2 regions of the Coprobacillus sp. genome follow, and region 2 is predicted to be linked to the other one. Evidence: riboswitches for the same ligand, from Rfam matches in the RefSeq annotation. Region 2 holds a riboswitch; the other holds the start of a gene.

Region 1 (7,930 bases), on a different contig from region 2:
AGTCACATGAAAGTCACAATTTGAAATTCATTGTAAAAAAAAGATGAGCATTAAAATAACTCATCTAAAACTTATCTAAAATTTTAAGAATTTTCTAACTGAAACAAAACTTCCAATTAAACCAACACCACTTCCAAGAGCAACTAATAAACCTGAACATTGCCAAATAAATGGGAAAGGTTCACGCAAAGCTAACATTGAAGGTAACAATCCAACAGCTCCATTATAAACCATTGTATATCCAAAATACATAACCAGAACTGGAATAATTGATCCTAAAATTCCAATAAAGATTCCTTCTAACATGTATGGTAAACGAATATACCAGTTACTTGCTCCTACCATACGCATAATACTAATTTCAGTTTGTCGAGATGTAATTGTAATTTTGATTGTATTTGCAATCATAAAGAGAGCTATAACAGTTAATCCAACAACAAAGATTGCTCCACCATTTCTAACAGCTTCTAAACTATCTACTAATGATGACGTCGATTCACCACCAGAGTTGACCTCATTGACATTATTAAGAGTCCTGATCTGATCTGCTACTGTATCAATTTGTTTAGCATCTGTTACTTCAACAACATAGGCAGCTCCAAGTGGATTATTTTTACGATATGTTTCAAGCAACTCTTTTCCAGTATCATTTTGTTGCGTCAACATTTTATTTAATTCATTATCTTTAGATGAGAATGTTGCCTTTTTGACACCAGCAATTTTTTCAATAGCTGGTTGTATTTTTTTAGCATCTTCATCTTTTAATTCACGATCAATTTTCACATAAACTGTAAGACTTTCTTCAATACTTAAAGTCATATCTTGAATATTAATTGCAATAATACCAATAACTGCAATCAAGACCAAAGTAATTGTCACAGCAAAAACAGAAGATACAGACATGACACCATTACGCCAAATATTTTGAAATGCTGTTTTACAGTGTTTGGGGAAGTTTTTCACACAACTAATGAATTCCATTTGCATAACCTCCTGTACTTGTATCGGTCTTAATACATCCATCTTCAATTAAGATTGTTCTCTTTTTATATTTTTGAACAATTTCTTTATCATGTGTAACAACTAAGATTGTTGTATGATTGACTTCATTAATTCTTTCTAATAATTCAATAATTTCTATAGATGTATCTGGATCTAAGTTTCCAGTTGGTTCGTCAGCGATTAAAACCTTGGGATTGTTGACAATTGCTCTTGCAATCGCTACACGCTGCTGCTGACCACCTGATAATTCATGAGGAAAAGCATTAGCTTTATCTTCTAGTCCAACAAGTTCTAATGTTCTTCTCACCTTTTTTCTAATTTCCACTCTAGGAGTATCTGTAACTTCTAATGTAAAGGCAATGTTTTCAAAAACTGTTTTCTTAGGCAGAAGTCTAAAGTTTTGAAATACAATTCCAATATTTCTTCTGAAATAAGGAACCTTGCGATTTTTAATTTTAGAGACATCTTCTCCTGCGACAATAACTTTACCAGATGAAGCTTTTTCCTCTCTATATAATAACTTAATAAAAGTAGATTTTCCTGCACCAGTAGGTCCAATGACATAAACAAATTCTCCTGGACCAATATTAACATTCATATTGTTGACAGCTCTTACGCCGGTTTTATAAACTTTTGTAACATTTTCGAGTTTTATCATCTTATCACGCTCCTTTTAACATTATAACACATATTTTGTCTAAAAAAATGGAAATTAAAGGTTTTTTCATGTGATTTGTTTTTTGAGTTCTCTCCTACTATGAAAGCTAAAGAAAAGATAACATATAACTGTTATCCTCTTTATATAATTAATGATGAAATAAACGTAAATGTGTAAATGCCATAACAATATTATACTTATCACAAGTTGCAATGACATGGTCGTCTCTGATACTACCACCAGCTTGAGCAACATATGTGACCCCACTCTTATGAGCACGTTCAATATTGTCTCCAAATGGGAAAAATGCATCTGATCCAAGTGCAACATCTTTTAAGGTTGCTAACCATATTTTCTTTTCTTCCTTTGTCAATGGTTCAGGCTGACAGGTAAAGAATTCTTGCCAAATTCCATCTGCCAATACATCTTCATAATCATCTGAAATATAGACATTGATGGTGTTGTCACGATCCGCTCTACGAATTTTCTCTTGAAATGGCAGACTTAAAACCTTTTTATGTTGGCGCAAATACCAATTGTCTGCCTTATTACCTGCTAATCTTGTACAATGAATACGTGATTGCTGTCCTGCTCCAATCCCAATAGCTTGTCCATCTTTGACATAACATACTGAATTCGATTGAGTATATTTTAATGTAATCATAGAAATCAGTAAGTCACGTATAGCACCTTGAGATAATTCCTTGTTTTGAGTCGGTCTATCATTAAATAAATCTTCAGTTATTTGAACATGATTTCTTCCTTGTTCAAATGTGATGCCATATACATCTTTTGTTTCAATATCTGCTGGGATATAATCAGTATCTATTTGGATAACCAGATAATTTCCCTTTTTCTTTTTACTCAAGATAGCTAATGCTTCAGGTGTATATGAAGGTGCAATAACCCCGTCACTCACTTCTCTAGAAAGATATCTAGCACATGACTCATCGCATTCATCACTTAATGCTGCAAAATCACCATAACTAGACATACGATCACTTCCTCGAGCTCGTACATATGCTGTGGCAATTGGCGACAAATCCAATCCATCAGTAAAATAAATTTGTTTTAATGTTTCATCTAATGGAACATACACAGCAGCTCCTGCTGGTGAAACATGTTTAAAGCTTGCAGCACTTGGCAACCCAGTTGCTTCTTTTAACTCTTTAACCAATTGCCAACTATTAAAAGCATCTAGTAAATTGATATATCCTGCTTTTCCATTTAACACTTGAATAGGTAATTCACCATTTTTGTTATAAATCTTTGCTGGTTTTTGATTGGGATTACATCCATACTTTAATTCTAATTCTCTCATTTTATTTTCCTCCTGAACATATGAAATTGAAAAGAGCCACACCTCTGGACTCTTTGCCCAGACGGTCGGCTCTTCGCATTATATTTCCTGTGGTCAATTCCACTTCCGTCAGTCATATAACTACTTAAAGACTACCACCTTTTACTTTTAAAATCAATAAAATTTGAAGCAATAATATAATTGGTATCCCAACAACAAAATACCATTGTCTTGTTTTATGATGACATATATACATACCTATCCATGTCCCAAGACTTCCCCCAATGATACTTAAGAGAAAAAATGATTTCTCTGGAACTCGCCATGCGTGTTTCCTTGCTTTATATTTATCCAGTTTCATCATCAAGAAAGCAAGAATATTAATCATAATCAAATATATCATCATGAATTTCATAACTTCAACTCCAAATTAGTGTTTTATGCTTTTTATTTTACAATATCACAAATCAACTCACAACAATAATATTTATATTATATGTTATTGATATTTGTTTTAGAACATATTTTTCTGTATAATAATAGATAGAGGTGATTAGCGATGAGAAAATGTCCAAGATGTCATAAAGAAATGACTGAAGAGTGTTATTTAAAGGATTCTGCACAACCTATTAGTGACTATGTTGTTGTTCAAAAAAATGAAGATCTAAAAAAGATAGAATATCCTTTAAAAGTATCACTCTGTAAGACATGCGGCTATGTAGAAATGTATGTGGATTTAGATAAAGGGTAGAAGACTACTCTTTTTCATTTATTTTACGATTTTATTAACACCAATAGAAAAAATAATGTTATAATGCTTTAGCAAAGGATGTGATATATATGTGTGGAATCGTTGGATTTGCACCTGTGAAGGAAAACGGAGCAGAAATTTTAAAACAAATGATGGATCGTATTGCACATAGAGGACCTGATGGCGAAGGTCAATTTGTTGATGAATATGTTGCTTTAGGTCATCGTCGTTTATCTATTATTGATTTAGCTGGTGGAACACAACCTATGGCGACTGAACATTTGGTAGTCGTTTTTAATGGGGAAATATATAATTATTTAGAACTAAAAAAAGAACTAGAAAATAAAGGGCATCACTTTAAAACAAATAGTGATACTGAGGTTCTTTTACATGGTTATGAAGAATATCATTATGAAATTGTTAATCATTTAAGAGGAATGTTCTCTTTTGCTTTATATGATACAACAACTCATGAATTATTTTGTGCAAGAGATCATTTTGGTATTAAACCTTTTTATTATTATTTTGATCAAGAACATTTTCTTTTTGCCAGTGAAATCAAGGGATTCTTAGATCATCCTGATTTTAAAAAAGAATTAAATAGAGATGTTTTAGATATTTATCTAAAGATGAACTTTGTGGCTGGTGAACAAACATTCTTTAAGAATGTGAAACAATTATTGCCAGGTCATTACTTAGTTTATAAAGATAAACAAGTTGAAATAAAGCGTTATTATTCTATACAATTCAAAGATCAATATAAGAGTGATCAAGAAATGATTCAGGCAATTGATCAGATTATGAAAGATTCAGTAAAACATCATTTAATTGCTGATGTTGAAGTAGGATCATTTCTTAGTAGTGGAATAGATTCATCATATCTTGTTTCATTAGCAAGACCTCAACATACATACACAGTTGGATATAATGATGAAAGATATAACGAGATTAGTTATGCTCAAGATCTAGCACAACAATTAGGTATTGAAAATAAAAGCAAAATTATTAATAAAGAAGAATATTTAAATATTTTACCTAAGATGATGTATCATCTGGATGAACCAACTGCTGATCCAGCTGCTGTTGCGCTTTATTTTGTAAGTGAACTTGCGAGCCAGGATGTTAAGGTTGTCTTATCAGGAGAAGGTGCAGATGAATTCTTTGGTGGATATAATACATATCGTGGTGATATTGATAGTGGTATTTATGGAAAGATTCCATTCTTTATTAGACATTTCATTTCACGTATTTGTAAACATTTGCCAACAATCAAAGGTGTCCCTTTCTTAATCAGAAATGGTGAACGTATTGAAGATTATTATGTTGGTGTCAACCCTGTTTTTTCTGAGCAGGATTGCAAACACTTATTAAGAGATACTTCTCATCTACATACTCATGATGATATTGTTGCTCCTTTATTCAAGAACTTAGGAAAAGCAACCAATATTCAAAAGAGACAAAATGTTGATTTGCAAACATGGTTTATTAAAGATATCTTACAAAAAGGTGATAAAATGACAATGGCTCATTCCATTGAAAGTCGTGTTCCTTTTACAGATAAAGAAGTCTTTCATGTTGCAAGTCAATTAAAAGATAATCAGAAGGTTACAAAGGAAAATACAAAAGTCTTATTAAGACAAGCTGCTAAAAAAGTTATTCCTAATGAAGCATATAAGAAAAAGAAACTTGGTTTCCCAGTTCCTTTAAGAGAATGGATGAGAGAAGAAGATCTTTATCAAAAAGTTTTTAATGGTTTACAAACACCAATTATTAAAGAACTTTTTGATGATCAAAAACTGATTTCTATGTTAGAAGATCACAAAAATCAAAAACATGATTATTATAAGAAGATTTGGACTGTTTATTGTTTCTCATTATGGCACCAAGTTTTCTTCTCAGAAGAATATGAAAACCAAGCTTAGGCTTGGTTTTTATTATTGAAATGTCACAACATTTAAAGATCTTGGTTTTATAAGAAAATGATAATGTCCATAACTGACTTCTTCACCATCAACATTACAGTTATATGAACATATAACATTAGCATTCTTAACACGAAAATAATGAACATCTTTACGACCAGCTAATTTACGTCTCACTAACCTTTCAACCATATATGGAATTTTCCATTTAGGAACCTTATCCACAACACAAATATCCATATATCCATCTTGAATATCAGCGTGAGGTATAATTTGAAACCCACCACCATAATACTGTGCATTATTAACTGTGCAAAGAATCATTTCTCCTTGATAAATCAAATGATTATCACTAAATATAGTCACAGAATGATTGCCATATTTTAATGTATTTTGTAGTATAGAGATAATATAACTTTTTGAATCAGGGATAAAAGGTATATGTGGTGTATCATGAACATGATTTGCGATCACACTATCAAGTCCAAAGCAAGCAGCATTAATAAAGTAAGAATCATTCAATTGAATAACATCAATTTTTTGAGCACTATACTTTAAAGATTCTTTAAGCAGTTCTTGTGGATTCTTTTGTGTGGTTAATGTTCTACAGAAATCATTCCCTGTCCCTAGAGGAATCACAACAACTTCATGTTGACTATCCACTAAATCTTGGATAAAACCATGAACTGTTCCATCTCCTCCAACAATATAAAAGCGGGCTAGACATGGAAACTCTTTTATGTACTTTTGACTATCTGCTAAACAGTTACGATAAACGATTTCATAGTCATAGTCCTTCATAATATCATGAATACTTTTTTCAAAGTCATGATGTTTTTTTGTATATTTCATCATAAAGATATGTTTCATTTCCCCTCACCTCATCTTCATTATAACGAAATCTGTTATTTTTTCCAACAAAGTGTCATATATCTTTGAAAACTTCCTTTTATAATTGTTGCACAATCTAAGATTTCATAGCCCAATGTCTCTAATTCTTTATTCATTGGTATATGAGAAACCAAAAGAAGTGATGGTGCTAATGAAAATGCTCCTTTTAGTAAATCTAATTGTTGTTCATATGAAAAAGGACTATAAACACCATAAGGAATATCCATAATCACAACATCATATTGTTTCTCAATTATTCTCATATCTTTTCTTTGAATAACAGATGGATCATATCCAAAATGCTCCAAATTGCATCTTGCCTGATAAGAAACTTCACGATTAATATCATATCCCTCAATATCAATGCCCATACTCAAAGCTTCTAAAACAACTGTACCAACTCCACAACATGGATCTATCAGTTTTAATGATGTTTCTTGCCCAACAGCAATATTAACTAATGTCCTTGCATCTCTAATATTTAAAGAATGTGAATAAGAATGAGGTTTTTCATAACAATGTGACCAAACAAGTTCATCATCATATGTCCCAAAATACCATTGATTGTGTAATTTTGTAATTGCAAAAATAACCTTAGGTTCTTGCATATTCACTGAACCATCAATAGGGTGAGCAATCTGTCTACATTTTTCTAAAGATTCCTGATAATCAACATGTGTTATATCATTCTTTAAATAAATAACTTTGAATTCATAATAACACATTTGGCTTTCCTCAATGAATTCAACAATTTTATCAAAGTTATCAGATGAATACATAATATTCAATCTCCCCTTGATAAAAACACTTCTTGTATAATCAAAATAAGTATTTGATAAATAATATTTAGACGTCATATTTTCTTTAAACAGACGTCTAAATTCCATCTCACATAATTGTTGCTCATGGGGTGAATAATTGTAAATATATAGGTATTTGTACATGTTTTTCCTCTTTCCATTTCTTACATTTTTGTTATGTTTGCTTTTTATAGTATACATAATTTCTTATTTGTTGTAAAATAGAGTTGCGTTTTGGGAGGTGTGGCTTATTTTTGGAATTGATTATTTAAAAGAACATTTTACACATAATCAAAGATATATCATTGTTGCGATTTTATCGATGTTCTTACCTTTTTATATGTGTGCAACAGTTCTCATCTTTTTAACAATACGTCTTTTATTAAAAGGGGAAATACAAGACGCATATAGAAAAACAGCAAAGAGTCAATATATTCTTTACTTTTGTGGGTTGAGTTTTGTTGTATCGCTGTTTTATCAAAACTATTATGGGGCTGGTTGCAGTCTTGGAATCCTTGCTATTTTATCTTTTGTTTTATACTACCGACAGCATATTACAGGTGAATTATTTGAATTCATTATGAATTGTATTATTGTCTTAAGTGT
Region 2 (7,930 bases):
ACATTGAATCCTTATTCTAAACACAATATTTCTGAAAAAATAGAAACTAACGAAGAAGTTGCTCAAGAGTCTAGACAATGGTTAAGTGAAAATAGTGTCAATGTTTCTTTGAAAAGTCAGGATGATCTTAATTTGCATGCTGCTTATATTGATCAAAATAGCCATATCTATATGATTATGGTTCATGGTTATCGTGGAGATGGAGCAAGTATCATTTCACCTATTAAACAGATGAAAAAGGCTGGATATAACTTGTTGATACCAGATTTAAGAGGTCATGGCTTTAGTGAAGGAGATTATATTGGAATGGGCTGGGATGATCGAGAAGATATTATTCAATGGATTGATTATCTACTTTCTAAAGATCCTCATGCTTCTATTATTTTATATGGAGTCTCTATGGGAGGGGCAACAGTTATGGATGTGGCAGGAGAAAAACTTCCACACCAGGTGAAAGCAATTATCGAAGATTGTGGCTATACAAGTGTATGGGATATTTTTAAGGCGCATATTGATATGAATAACATTGAAAGTGAAGTGGCATTGCATATGGCAAGTCTTGTAACCAAGATACGAGCTGGTTATTATCTTGAAGATGTAAGACCTATTGAACAGGTTAAGAAAAGCCAAACACCTATGTTATTTATACATGGTGCTGAAGATAATTTTGTTCCCTTTTCAATGGTTAATGAATTATATAATGCAGCAACTTGTCCAAAAGAGAAATTAGTTATTCAAGGAGCAGGTCATGCAAATAGTTGCTCGGTGAATTCAGAACTTTATTATCAAACAATATTTCGCTTTATTGAAAAATACGAATAGAAGTGAAACATGAATTCAACCAACGTTTTCATCAATTATACTTTTTTAGAAGGAAAAAGCACTATGATAATAAAAATAACACTTAAACTTTTTTTAGTCTAAGTGTTATTTAAATATAAAAAATATTTTAAGTATAACTATTCATTTATGAAACACTCGATTTAATTTCATTTTTCATTTCAAAGAGTATATGTCGCACTTCTTCTAAATTATCAATAATTTCAGATACTTCTTTTTTTTGTTTAAGCGATAAATCACTGTTATTAAATTCGATGAGAGACATTAAAGTCTCATATATCAAATCATTTGCCTTGTCTATACTACTCATATATGTTATCCCTCATTTCTTTATACTTTTATTATACTACAAAATGAATACAAATCATCACAATAATGATAAAAATGTAACTATAATCCCAGGTTTTTTGAAAATGTATAATAAAAGCAAGGCTTAGACTTTCTATGAACAGGTTTAAGGATAATAGAAAAAGAGGTATTTGTAAAGAAAAGAATAAAAATATTGCAATATGCAGGAAGTAGTAAAACAGAGAAAATTGCACAAATTTAGTTATCCAAATGCGAATAAAGTCTTTTTTTGTCAATCTTATACATATGAGTGTATATAAGGAGATGTATTGATAAACATATTGAAAAAGCAATGTAACCCAGAAAAATTGAATAAATAGAAAGATAAAATATTTTAAATCGAAATATGGATAATGTATAAGTATTTGTGTAACAGTTAATGAATCATACAATTGAAGTAATCCAAAAACAATACAAATATATATAAACAAAACTTTATAATACTTCATCTTCAATTAATAGACCATTTTTTAAATGCAGAATCTTATTATAATGAATTTCTCTAAGATATTCATGAGCAGCAATAATAATTGTCTTATTTTGATTGTGAAGATCATTAATAAGGTGACAAAAAGCTTTCACTGAATCTTCATCTAAACCTCTTGTTGGTTCATCTAATAGTATAAAGTTCTGATCTTCCATAAGTGCTTGAATAATTCCAAGCTTTTGCCGCATACCTAATGAATAATCTTTTACTTTGGTATGGCTTTGAATATCAAGTTGGAAGTCATTACAAAGTTGCATAATTTTGTCTTCATAAAAATGATGATTGAGGTGAGCTAAGAATTTGAGATTATACATACCAGTCTCTCGTTCTAAAAAACCTGGATTTTCAATAAGTGCTCCAATATGAGCCTGTTCTGATAATATAATACACCCATTGTCTGGTTCTAAGATATCACAGATTAATTTAAAAAGTGTAGATTTCCCAGACCCATTAATGCCATGAATGTAGATTAAGTCACCTTTATGAACTATCATGTTTAAATGATCTAAAACAGTATGCTGATGAAATTTTTTGGTTAAATCATGTATTTCTAACATATGATATTCTCCTTTAGTATAAATTTGTATATAAAAAATGAAATAAGACATTGATAATTATAGGGAAAATCAAATAAAGTAAATTCTTTTTGGTACCAACTTGTAAATATATAAGTGTACTTTCAAGACCAGTCACAATTATATTTATAATCATAAAATAGATTGTGAATAAAAATGACTCTGATGGAATGGCACCAAAGAAAAAATAATAACTGATATAAATAATGATAGTGTAAAGCAAACCAATACTTATAAATATCCAGTAAACAATTTGATAGAATTTCTGTTGTCCAATTCGTGTAATTATATAAGCGGATAAAGTTTGACATCGTGATGCATATTGGTACATCATCAAGAGATAGACATTATTCATATAAATTGTTAAATAATGCGAATATATTAAACAAATTGTATAGGTGTTTTTACCACAAAGTGTCGGCGATATCACTAACATCAGGATGAGTAAAGCAATCATTTTTTTATCAACTAAACGATAAAATGATTTAATCATAATGTTTTCTCCATTTCAGCATTTTGTGATAAGCAAAATAACTTATGAAACTATAAATAATGAAACATGACATATATAATCCAAAATGTGAAAGACCAAAGGGATTGGGTCGAACATTTTCCATTCCTAAAGCAACGATGTTATTGACTTGAAAAATAAAAGCAGTTTCTGATATAGGTAAATATCCTTGAACAAGAGCAGGTATTAAAACCAGAAGTATTCCAAAAATGACACCAAAACAACGATAAATGTATTTGTTGGTAATTATGACTTGTAGTGAAAACACTAAACTTGATACTAAAGCATATCCTATTGCTGTTAGGTTAATAAATGCAAATAAACTCAGATATTCATTGCTTGAAAGAATTTGAGTTTTTCGATAGTATAGTTCTGGATAATTCATCGTATTAAATTGAATAGGTGCATAGAAAATATGAATTATTAAAAGAATAAAAATTTCAATAATAAATGTTATGAAGAAGGATAAACAGATATTTCTTATGAAAATATGTTTATAATATTGACTTTTATGAAGTCGGGTTTCTATGAAATATGAAGTATGATTTTGATGAATATTTAAGAAATCATATGACATGATATTAGGTATCAAAAGCATCATAACCATAAACAAAAAGGGATTTATACCTATGCAATGCAAATAATAAAAGAATTCTAAACCAGCTTGTGAATATGTTTCAATATAACCATCATATGAATAGATGGAACTGTTGTAAGCAACATAGATACATATATTGATAAGAATGAAAATAAAGAGAATAAATAAGGCTTTCTCTTTTGTTAAAAAAGGCAACCATAATGCTTTGAGTTTTTTCATATTATTCCTCCTTTATTGATAACTCAAATCAAAATTAAACTCTATACTAAAAATGTTGAAAACGGACTTTTGGCTTAAAAAGTGCACAAAATGGCGTAAAAGTGGCATCTTTTTTGTTGAAATATAGTGTAAAATAGAAGATGTATATAGGAGGCGAAATTATGAAAATACTAGTATGTGAAGAAAATGGAGATTATGTAGATCATTTAATCGAAAAATTGAAATCATTTCCTTGTGATGAAGAGTTGGTGTTTGAAAGTTATACACAAACTCCAGGGGTTGCTAAACGTTTAGAACGTGAGGAATATGATATGGCTTTTTTAGGAGGAATTATTAATGGGAGAAATGGATTTGAATTAGGGAAAATGTTAAAGGAAAAAAATCCTGATTGTATTCTTTTCTTTGTATGTGATGATTATAAATATATGCATGAGGTGTTTAGAGCGGACGGTTTTCAATTGTTAATGAAACCACAAGAAAAATTATTAGCAAGTGAGTTTCAAAGAGCTTTAGAAGTTTATAAAAAGCTTCATTTTCAAATTCATTTTTTCTCATTGACAGGAGAAGTTTTGAATTTAGTGCCTAGTGAAATTGAATATATTGAAACAGGTATGAGAGAAACAGTGGTAGTGACGACAAAAGGACGATACAAAGGGTTCTTTGAGGATTTAAAAAGAACTAAGCAAATGTTAGTAGAGTATCATTTTTTTCAGATGCATCCGCGATATTTTGTGAATATGGAGCATATTGAATTGATTAAAAGTGGAGAGTTAAGGCTGGATAATGGAGATAGTGTTCCAACTTCTGCTATGAATAAAGAAGTTATTGATGATGCTATTCAATCATTCCTCAATTGCTATTAAAATTTCATGAAAAAATGTCGGAATTTGGTTGAAATATGATACAAGAAATGATATTATTCACTTAGTTATACAACTGGCGGAAGTGGAATGAACCACATGGAGTATAATAGGAAAGAGTCGACCGTCTGGGCAAATGTCTGGACGAGTAGGCTCTTTTTTTGGTTTTTCTATAAATGATAGCAATTACACTGGTGAAAAACCACGATTTATGGTATAAAAGAAGTGTTGAAGTCCTTGATAAAAAAGTGAAAAAGAAAGGGTGGCATTATGTTAACAGATGTAGAAATCGCACAAAGTGCTAAAATGAAACCAATTAAAGAAATTGCTCAAAAAGTAGGGTTGGATGAAGATGATTTAGAGCTTTATGGAAAGTATAAAGCTAAAATTTCTTTAGAAGCCATTTCAAAACTCAAAAACAATGAAGATGGAAAATTGATTCTTGTTACAGCAATTAATCCGACTCCAGCAGGAGAAGGAAAAACAACAACAATGATCGGCTTATCACAAGCGTTAAACAAATTAGGAAAAAAATCAGTTGTTGCTATGCGTGAACCAAGTCTAGGTCCCTGTTTTGGTGTTAAAGGTGGAGCAGCTGGTGGTGGATATGCACAGGTTGTTCCAATGGAAGATATTAACCTTCATTTTACAGGAGATATTCATGCGATTACAACTGCTAATAATCTCATTGCAGCAATGCTTGATAACTCTATTCAACAGGGAAATCCACTAGATATTGATACAAGACAAATTGTTTGGAAACGAGTTGTTGATTTAAATGATCGTGCTTTACGTCATATTGTTGTTGGGCTAGGTGGTAAGGTTAATGGAGTACCTAGAGAAGATGGATTTGATATTAGTGTGGCAAGTGAAGTTATGGCAATATTATGTTTGGCAACATCATTAGAAGATTTAAAAGCACGTGCAGGACGTATGATTGTTGCGTATAATCATGCTGGTGAACCTGTCACTGTAAATGATATTCAAGCGACTGGTGCAGTCACTTTATTGTTGAAAGATGCCATCAAGCCAAATTTGGTTCAAACATTAGATCATACACCTGTTTTTGTACATGGTGGTCCTTTTGCAAACATAGCACATGGATGTAATTCTGTTATGGCGACTCAATTGGCTATGAAATTAGGCGATTATGCTATTACAGAAGCTGGTTTTGGTGCTGATTTAGGGGCTGAGAAGTTCTTAGATATTAAGTGTCGTCAGGCTGGATTAAATCCAGATGCGGTAGTTATTGTCGCAACAGTTCGTGCTCTAAAGATGCATGGTGGTGTTGCAAAAAAGGATTTAAATGAAGAAAATTTAGATGCTTTAAGAGCGGGGATTGAAAACCTTGAAAAGCATATTGAAAATATTGCAAAATACAATTTACCAAGCATTGTTGCAATCAATGCTTTCCCGACAGATACAGAAGCTGAATTACAGTTACTAAATGAAATTTGTCAGGCAAAAGGTGTTGATGTAGCAATCAGTAAGGTTTGGGAAAAGGGAGCAGAAGGTGGAGTTGAGTTAGCTGAAAAGTTACTGGATATTTTAGCAAAGGATAAAGCTCATTTCTCTCCAATTTATAATCTTGATTTATCAATTGCTGATAAGATAAAAACGATTGCAAAAGAAATATATGGTGCAGATGATGTCACTTTCTCTAAGAAGGTGTTAAATAAGATGAAGAAATATGAATCACAAGGATTGGGGGATTTACCAATCTGTGTTGCGAAAACACAATATTCTTTGTCTGATGATCCAACATTATTAGGAAAACCTAGTGGTTTTAAGGTGACTATTAGTGATTTGATTCCTAATACTGGAGCAGGTTTCTTAGTGGCTATTAGTGGTGATATCATGCGTATGCCTGGACTTCCTAAAGTTCCAGCTGCTGTCAATATGGATATTGACGAAGAAGGAAAAATAGTAGGTTTATTCTAGAAGAGACAACTGTCTCTTTTGGCGTTTAAGAAGAAAGGAAGAAGAAAAATGAAAGTTGCAATTATTATGGGTTCAACAAGTGATTTAGGAAAAGTTGAACCAGCTGTAGAAATTTTAAAAGATTATGGTGTGGAAGTGAATGTGAGATGTCTTTCAGCACATCGTGCTCATTTAGGATTAAGTACATTTATTCAAGAAACAGAAACTGATGGAACAGAAGTAATCATTACTGCAGCCGGAATGGCAGCGGCTTTACCAGGTGTTGTGGCTTCACAAACTGTATTGCCAGTGATTGGTGTACCAATCAGTGGTGCAACATTAGATGGTATGGATGCATTGTTATCAATTGTTCAAATGCCTTCTGGAATTCCAGTTGCAACAGTGGCTATTAATGGAAGCAAGAATGCAGCTTATTTAGCATTACAAATTATGGCTATTAAACATGATAGTATTAAAGAAAAGTTAATAGCTTATAGAAAAGACATGGAAGTACAGGCCATGCAGGCTAATGATCAAATGATAGAAAAATTTAAATAAAAGGTGCAAAGAGAAAATGGCAGAATTATTGTATGAAGGAAAAGCAAAACAAGTTTATAAGACAGATAAAGAAGATGAATATATTATCCATTATAAAGATGATGCAACAGCTGGTAATGGTGTAAAACATGATCAATTTGAAGGAAAAGGTGTTTTAAATAACACAATCTCAAGTATTATTTTTGATATGTTAGAGGAAGCTGGAATCAAAACTCATATGATTGAAAAAATCAATGACCGTGATATCAAAGTGAAGAAAGTGGAAATCTTTCCATTAGAAGTTATTATTAGAAATATGACAGCAGGATCTTTTTGTAAAAGATTAGGTTTTCCTGAAGGGATTGTTTTAGATGAACCAATCTTTGAACTATGTTATAAAAATGATGATTATGGTGATCCATTAATCAACAATGATCACGCTATTGCATTGAAACTGGCAACACGTGAAGAATTAGTGTATATCCGAGATACAACTTTGAAAATTAATGAATTGTTAAAAGAGTTTTTCTTAAAATTAAACTTGAAATTGGTTGATTTCAAAATTGAGTTTGGAAAAACTGAAAATGGAGAGATCTTATTGGCAGATGAAATTTCACCTGATTCATGTCGTTTATGGGATGCTGATACAAACCAAAAGTATGATAAGGATGTTTTTAGACAAGATATTGGAGATTTAATTGAGACATATAAGGCTGTTTTAGCTCGTATGGAAAATAGATAGAAGGAGAGAAACGATGGATTACAAAAAAGCTGGAGTAGATATTGAAGCAGGATATAAGTCAGTAGAATTGATGAAAAAACATGTGAAAGAAACAATGAGACCAGAAGTATTAGGTGGACTTGGTGGATTTGCTGGAGCATTTGATTTAAGTGCGATTAAAAATATGGAAGAACCAGTGCTCTTATCAGGGACTGATGGCTGTGGGACAAAAGTCAAACTTGCATTTGTTATGGATAAACATGATACGATTGGAATTGATGCTGTTGCTATGTGCGTCAATGACATTGCATGTT

What was found. Region 2 has a riboswitch for ZMP and ZTP ahead of AC5M21_RS12930 (formate--tetrahydrofolate ligase). Riboswitches for the same ligand answer to the same signal wherever they lie in the genome.
Region 1: linked by a shared signal. The riboswitch ahead of AC5M21_RS02070 (phosphoribosylaminoimidazolecarboxamide formyltransferase) and the one ahead of AC5M21_RS12930 (formate--tetrahydrofolate ligase) in region 2 are both predicted to bind ZMP and ZTP.

The regions. Positions count from the first base shown of each region.
Region 1 is NZ_CFJNYH010000003.1:46,545-54,474, reverse strand. It holds gene ftsX (permease-like cell division protein FtsX) at 76-981, opposite strand; gene ftsE (cell division ATP-binding protein FtsE) at 968-1,660, opposite strand; gene AC5M21_RS02070 (phosphoribosylaminoimidazolecarboxamide formyltransferase) at 1,809-2,981, opposite strand; ZMP/ZTP riboswitch at 3,030-3,107, opposite strand; gene AC5M21_RS02065 (DUF1294 domain-containing protein) at 3,106-3,375, opposite strand; gene AC5M21_RS02060 (hypothetical protein) at 3,520-3,711, shown strand; gene asnB (asparagine synthase (glutamine-hydrolyzing)) at 3,801-5,633, shown strand; gene AC5M21_RS02050 (diacylglycerol/lipid kinase family protein) at 5,646-6,503, opposite strand; gene AC5M21_RS02045 (TRM11 family SAM-dependent methyltransferase) at 6,539-7,468, opposite strand; gene AC5M21_RS02040 (O-antigen ligase family protein) at 7,566-7,930, shown strand, end outside.
Region 2 is NZ_CFJNYH010000040.1:5,618-13,547, reverse strand. It holds gene AC5M21_RS12960 (alpha/beta hydrolase) at 1-822, shown strand, start outside; gene AC5M21_RS12955 (hypothetical protein) at 968-1,150, opposite strand; gene AC5M21_RS12950 (ATP-binding cassette domain-containing protein) at 1,624-2,232, opposite strand; gene AC5M21_RS12945 (hypothetical protein) at 2,246-2,743, opposite strand; gene AC5M21_RS12940 (hypothetical protein) at 2,736-3,578, opposite strand; gene AC5M21_RS12935 (LytR/AlgR family response regulator transcription factor) at 3,740-4,441, shown strand; ZMP/ZTP riboswitch at 4,501-4,579, shown strand; gene AC5M21_RS12930 (formate--tetrahydrofolate ligase) at 4,709-6,379, shown strand; gene purE (5-(carboxyamino)imidazole ribonucleotide mutase) at 6,428-6,916, shown strand; gene purC (phosphoribosylaminoimidazolesuccinocarboxamide synthase) at 6,933-7,637, shown strand; gene purM (phosphoribosylformylglycinamidine cyclo-ligase) at 7,651-7,930, shown strand, end outside.